DNA from 2 places in the Leptothrix cholodnii SP-6 genome. Region 2 is predicted to be linked to the other one. Evidence: predicted binding sites of a transcription regulator. Region 2 holds the regulator's gene; the other holds the start of a gene.
The links. Region 2 encodes sigma-54, which starts transcription at its own class of promoters, with help from an activator protein. Its sites were predicted from a motif close to TGGCANGNAANCTGCTTT; they were not measured.

Region 1: nifH (nitrogenase iron protein) is a predicted target of sigma-54. The motif match lies at 1,934-1,951, and genes of this name have one in related genera.

The regions. Positions count from the first base shown of each region.
Region 1 is NC_010524.1:1,508,114-1,511,497, reverse strand. It holds gene nifD (nitrogenase molybdenum-iron protein alpha chain) at 1-797, opposite strand, end outside; gene nifH (nitrogenase iron protein) at 908-1,789, opposite strand; gene LCHO_RS23655 (hypothetical protein) at 2,172-2,309, shown strand; gene LCHO_RS07130 (hypothetical protein) at 2,358-2,948, shown strand; gene LCHO_RS07125 (FmdB family zinc ribbon protein) at 3,104-3,346, shown strand.
Region 2 is NC_010524.1:4,734,927-4,738,310, forward strand. It holds gene LCHO_RS21030 (2-hydroxychromene-2-carboxylate isomerase) at 1-289, shown strand, start outside; gene LCHO_RS21035 (hypothetical protein) at 311-589, opposite strand; gene LCHO_RS21040 (RNA polymerase factor sigma-54) at 870-2,480, opposite strand; gene lptB (LPS export ABC transporter ATP-binding protein) at 2,500-3,276, opposite strand; gene lptA (lipopolysaccharide transport periplasmic protein LptA) at 3,303-3,384, opposite strand, start outside.

The DNA of each region.
Region 1 (3,384 bases), 1.7 Mb from region 2:
AGCTCGGCGATGGTGCCGTCGCCGGACCACTGGGCGATCACGCGCAGGCCCATCTCTTCGAGCAGGATGCGGCTCGACCAGGCATCGCCACCGATGTTGTAGTCGCCGATGATGGCCACGTCGTACGGGGTCGAGACGAAGTCGGGGCGCTTGTTGGGGTCGACCTTGTCGAACACCCAGTCCCGGATCGCGTCGTTGGCGATGTGGTGGCCGAGCGATTGCGACACGCCACGGAAACCCTCGCAGCGCACCGGCACGATGGTGTGGCCGTCGTGTTCCTTGGCCTTCTTCTTCGACACCGCCTCGATGTCGTCGCCGATCAGGCCGATCGGGCATTCGCTCTGGATCGAGATGCCCTTGTTCAGCGGGAACAGGACCTGGATCTCGTCGATGATCTTGTCGAGCTTCTTGTCGCCGCCGAAGACGATGTCCTTCTCCTGGAAGTCGGAGGTGAACTGCATCGTCACGAAGGTGTCGATGCCGGTGGTGCCGATGTAGTAGTTGCGCCGGGCGGCCCAGCTGTACTGGCCACAGCCGACGGGTCCGTGGGAGATGTGGATCATGTCCTTGATGGGGCCCCACACCACGCCCTTGGAGCCGGCGTAGGCACAGCCACGGATGGTCATCACGCCGGGGAGCGACTTGATGTTGGACTTGACGCCGCAATCGGGCTTGCCTTCCTCGAACTGGCCGAGGTGCTTGGCACGGCGCTTGGCCATCTTTTCGGGATAGGCCTTCAGGACTTCGTCAATCAAGGCCTTGTTGGTGGCCTTGCGCTCTTCTACGGTGATGCTCATGGTGGGGTGCTCCGGAAAGCGGTCGAAAGGAGATGCTTTCGGGACGGCAGCGTGGCGCGATGCGGACACACCGCCGTCCATGGCTCACTCGGTGAGCCTTTGGTTCTGGATCAGGCGACGAGTTCGGCAGCCGACTTGCCGACCTGGCTTTCGTCGACCGCCTTCATGATCCCGTGCTCCATCAGCAGGTCTTCGAGCTGATCCATCGTGATGGGGGTGGGGATCGTGCCGTTGCCGGCGTTGTTGTGGATCTTCGAAGCCAGCGTGCGGTACTCCTGCGCCTGCTTGGATTCCGGCGCGTACTCGAGCACCGTCATGCGACGCAGTTCCGCGTGTTGAACGATGTTGTCGCGCGGCACGAAGTGGATCAGCCTGGAGCCGAGCATCTTGGCCAGCGAGTCGGCCAGCTCGAGTTCCTTGTCGGTCTGGCGCTCGTTGCAGACCAGGCCGCCCAGGCGCACGCCGCCCGAGTTGGCGTACTTCAGGATGCCCTTGGAGATGTTGTTGGCCGCGTACATGGCCATCATCTCGCCCGACATCACGATGTAGATCTCCTGCGCCTTGTTCTCGCGGATGGGCATGGCAAAACCACCGCACACCACGTCGCCGAGCACGTCGTAGGACACGTAGTCCACGCCGTCATAGGCGCCGTTTTCCTCGAGGAAGTTGATCGAGGTGATCACGCCGCGGCCGGCGCAACCGACACCCGGCTCCGGGCCACCGGATTCGACGCAACGGATGTCCTTGTAGCCGACCTTCATCACGTCCTCGAGCTCGAGGTCCTCGACCGAACCGGCCTCGGCGGCCAGCGACAGGATGGTGTCCTGGGCCTTGGCGTGCAGGATCAGGCGGGTCGAGTCGGCCTTGGGATCACAGCCGACGATGAGGATCTTCTGGCCCAGGTCGCTCAATGCAGCCAGGGTGTTCTGCGAGGTGGTGGACTTGCCGATGCCACCTTTGCCGTAGAAGGCGATTTGCCGAAGTGCAGCCATTTGGTTTCTCCGATCCGTTGAAGGATTCAAAAGGGACGTTGAGATGACGTGAGAGTCGTCGCGATCTCGATGCAGCCTTTGGCGCCTCTATCGGTCTTCTTATGAAGCCCGCCGGGGCAGACATGGGTTCCGCGCAGAGCTCCTTTCGCAACCTGCGTGCCACCCCGTGAGAACTCATGCAAGTGATTGTTTTCACGAGAGAAACCTTCTCTTTCAGGTGTCGACGGAGGGCTCGTGGAGATTGTTTGAAAGCCGACAAATCAGGGCTTTCCAGCGTCGCTCGACAACGGCAAAAACCAGGCGTCGGCGCCCTTGCTCGTAGACGGATCACGCGCGCGAGCCGTGCGACACGGGCTGGTACGGGGGTTGCAGTAGTTGCTGCATGAACCAGCCCGTCCTGCCATTGATCAGCAATCCGCATGACCTGCGACTGGACGGGCATGACGACGCCTTGCGTGCCGAGCCGGATGCGGCCTTCTACAAGGTGGCCGACTTCCTGCGCAATGCCGATGCAACCTGAATCGACCCTTTCCCGATCGACTCCCCACCCCTGAAGAAAGACCTCACCATGACGACCATCGACCAAACCGCACTCGGCCGCCTCGAGGCCGAAGGCCGCCTGCTCAACAGCGTGCTGAAGGGTCCGACCCGGAAGGCCGGACGCATCGGCTTTCGTGGTGATATCGCCTTGAAGTTCGCAGCCAAGCGCGCCGACGAAGCACGCCCGCCCGAAGTCAGCAGCGACCAGGTGATTGCCGCCGCGCAGGAAGGCGAATCGCACATCGCCTTCCTGAGCGCGTTCCTGCTCAGCTTCGAGCACCTGAAGATGCTGGCCGAGGTGCTGGGCGATGCGCTGTCGCCGAAGGGCAAGTACTTTCTCTTCTGCGACAACATCGACATCTCCAAGCGCTACCAGGTCGAGTTCGGCGGCGCCAGCTTCTACATCCTGCCGATCGACGAAGCGACGGTCTACAACGAGACGCTTGAACTGCTCTATCTCGAGAAGACCGAACTCAAGCGCCTCGACACCGCCGGCAAGGTGGATGCGATCGCCGACAAGGCCGCGGGTTTCAGCCAGAGCTTTCCGAAGATCAGCTACGAAGAAGGCCTGGCCTTGATGGGCCCGGTGCGCAACCTCTACGAAAACCGCCCCGTGTGAACCATGCCGGCGCCGGTGCCTTCCGTGCCTTCCGCGATGGGCCGGGCACGCCTGTTCGAGCACGCGCCGGGCGCCTACCCGGCCCTGGCGATGGCACGGGGATCGCGCTGATCCGCGCTCACGCCTTCATTCGTCATCTGCCACAGGAACCCGCCATGCCGCTGTACGACTACCACTGCAAGGCCTGCGATGCCGCGTTCGAACTGCTGGTGCGCTCCGGCACCGTGCCGACCTGCCCGAGCTGTGCCTCGACCGAGCTGGTGCGCGCGGTCTCGCGCATCGCCCCGGCCGGCAAGATCGAAGCCATCCGCATGGCCAACCGCCGCATGGCCGATGCCCAGGGCCACTTCAGCAACCTCGGCGCGGGCGAACGCGCCAGGCTGCTGAAGTCGAAGTAGCCACCTCGCCGCTGACGCGAACCGCCCCCCCTTTTTCT
Region 2 (3,384 bases):
GCGCGCCACCGACTGGGCCCGTGCCGGTCTGCGGGCGTTTTTCACCCGCGGCGTCGATCTGAGCAACATGAGCGCGCTGACCGGCCTGGCGGCCGAGTTCGGCATCCCGGCCGAACAGGCCGCGCAGGTGTGCGCCGACCCGATCTGGAAGGACAAGCTGCGGCGTGAAAACGATGCGGCGATCGCCGCGGGGGTGTTCGGCGCGCCGTTCTTCATCGTCGACGGCGAACCCTTCTGGGGCAACGACCGCAAGTCGCAGATCGACCGCTGGCTGAGCGGCGACCGCTGAACGGCCGGCCCGCAATCGCGCTCAGGGGCGCGGCTGCGCGAACGCGGCGCGGTCGCCGGCGTCGGTGTAACGGGTGATCTGCTGGCTGCGCTGGCGCTGCGTGTCCTCGTCGCTGGCACGCCGGAACTGCTCGCCCAGCCGGGCCAGTTCGTCGCTGCCGCAGGAGCGGCACAGGCTCAGCACCGCGCGGGCGTATTCGGCCGGGCCCAGCATCAGCGCGATGTCGACGTCTTCGCCGAGTTCGTGCAGCACGAGATCGTGGATGCGGATCGCGATCCGCAGTCGGGTTGTGTCGTTCATGGCCATGTTTGCTCCCATGCCATGGTCCATGCAGATGACGTGCCGCCCGATCCGTGAAAACACGCAAAATTGAACCCAAACGTGTCCGTTTTGGGGGTTCGGGATCGAATCCGAGGGTATGTCCGGAGCGGCCTGGCCACTGCACGAACCGCGGCACGCTCGAGCCGGCAGATGGTCTCCGACGGTACCGCGCGCGGACATCGCCGACGCGCACCGCGACGTGACAGGATGGCTCAGGGCGGCACACCGACTGCACCGCGCAGGTGCAGTGATCGTCGGCTCAGATGTCCTTGCGCAGGTTCGCCGGTGCGATCTTGAGCGCCTCGCGGTACTTGGCCACCGTGCGGCGCGCCACCTGGATGCCCTGCTCTTCGAGCATGGTGCTCAGCTGGCTGTCCGACAGCGGTTTCTTGGGGTCCTCGGCCGCCACGAACTGCTTGATCAGCGCCCGCACCGCGGTGCTCGACGCGTTGCCGCCGGCATCGGTGTTGAGCGAGCTGCCGAAGAAGTACTTGAGCTCGAAGGTGCCGAACGGCGTGTTCATGTACTTGGCCGTCGTCACGCGCGAGATGGTCGACTCGTGCAGCCCCAGCTCGTCGGCGATCTCGCGCAGCACCAGCGGCTTCATGGCGATCTCGCCGTGCGTGAAGAAGCCCTTCTGGCGCTCGACGATGGCCTGCGAGACACGCTGGATGGTGTCGAAGCGCTGCAGGATGTTCTTGACGAACCAGCGCGCCTCCTGCAGCCGCGACGACAGCATCGCGCCACCGTCACCGCCGCCATTCGTGGCACCGCCGCGCTGGCTGCGGTGCTGGCGCAGCACCTGGGCGTACATGTCGTTGATGCGCAGCTTGGGCATGACGTCGGGGTTGAGCACCACCCGCCAGCCACGCCCGGCCTTCTGCACGATCACGTCGGGCACGACGATGTTGGCCTCGGCGCGGGCAAAGCGCCGCCCCGGCTTGGGCTCGAGCGCGACGATCAGCGTCTGCGCCTCGCGGATCAGCGCCTCGTCGGCGGCCACGGCGGTGACGAGCTTCTTGATGTCGCGCCGCGCCAGCAGGTCGAGGTGGTGCTGGCAGATGCGGATGGCGGCGGCCTGCGCCGGGCTCGGGTCGAGCTCGCGCAGCTGCAGCACCAGGCACTCGGGCAGGTCGCGCGCGCCGACGCCGGTCGGCTCCAGGCTCTGCAGCCAGCCGAGCGCACAGCGCAGGCGGTCGATCAGCTCCTCGCGCATCGTCGCGGCCTCGACCGGGTCGATCGCGTCGCCGGTCACGACCGCACCGGCCTCGATGCCGAAGGCCAGCCGTTCGGCGATCTCCTCGAGCGTGTCGGCCAGGTAGCCGTCCTCGTTGAGCGAGTCGATCAGCGACTCGACCAGCAGCATGTCCTCGCCGGCCAGGCGCATGCCCAGCAGCTGGCCGCGCAGGTGATCGGGCAGGCTGGGCGTGAAGGTGGAGCGCTCGCTCCAGTCGCTGTCGTCGTCCTCGTTGGCGCCGTTGCGCGCCGCGGGGGTGTCCGACAGGCTGTTGAAGTCCTCGCGGTCGTGGCCGCTGTCCCAGTCTTCGCGCGACTCGCCGGCACCGAAGTCGAGCTGCTCGACGCTCACCGGCTCGGGGTCGCCGACGCCGGCTTCGTGGGCCGCATCGGCGGCACCGGTGTCGGCGTCGTAGCGGGACTCTTCCTGGGTCGGGGCGCTGCGCTCCTGGATGACCTGGCTCTCGGGCGTGGGGCTGTCTTCTTCGGCCTCGAGGAAGGGGTTCTGTTCGAGCATCTGCTCGACTTCCTGATGCAGCTCGAGGGTCGACAGTTGCAGCAACCGGATCGACTGCTGCAACTGGGGCGTCAGCGCCAGATGCTGCGAAAGACGGACCTGCAGGGATGGTTTCACGGGTTGCCGGCCTTCTTGATTACATGCGGAAATGTTCGCCGAGGTAGACCTTGCGGACGTCCGGGTTCTCGACGATCGCCGCGGGCGTGCCTTCGGCCAGCACCCGGCCTTCGCTGATGATGTAGGCGCGGTCGCAGATGCCCAGCGTCTCGCGCACGTTGTGGTCGGTGATCAGCACGCCGATGCCACGCGCCTTGAGGAAACCGATGATGCGCTGGATCTCGAGCACCGCGATCGGGTCGACGCCGGCAAACGGCTCGTCGAGCAGGATGAAGCGCGGCTGCGTGGCCAGCGCACGGGCGATCTCGACGCGTCGGCGCTCACCGCCCGACAGCGCCGGCGCGGGCGATTCGCGCAGCTTCTCGATCGACAGGTCGGCCAGCAGGCCGTCGAGCATCTGCTCGATGCGCTGCGCGCTGTAGCGGCGGCCTTCGGCGTCCTGCTGCAGTTCGAGCACGGCGCGGATGTTCTCCTCGACCGTCAGGCGCCGGAAGATCGACGCCTCCTGCGGCAGGTACGACAGCCCCATGCGGGCGCGCTGGTGGATCGGCAGGCGCTGCACCGGCGCGCCGTCGATGCGGATCTGTCCGGCATCGGCGCGCACCAGGCCGACCAGCATGTAGAAGCTGGTGGTCTTGCCCGCGCCGTTGGGGCCCAGCAGGCCGACCACCTCGCCGCTGTTGACGGCCAGGTGGATGTCCTTGACCACCTTGCGCGCGCCGTAGCTCTTTTCGAGGCCGTCGGCTTCGAGCCGGCTCGACGCGCCGTTGCGGCCCGCCCGGGCCGGCTGCGCCAGCTTCTCGTTCGCCGGGCCGGGCGAGTTCAACGCTTGACTCCCGCCGCGTCGGCCGGGCGCGGCGTGACGATGCCGCGCACCCGCCCGCCGCTGCTGCCGTCGGCCGCA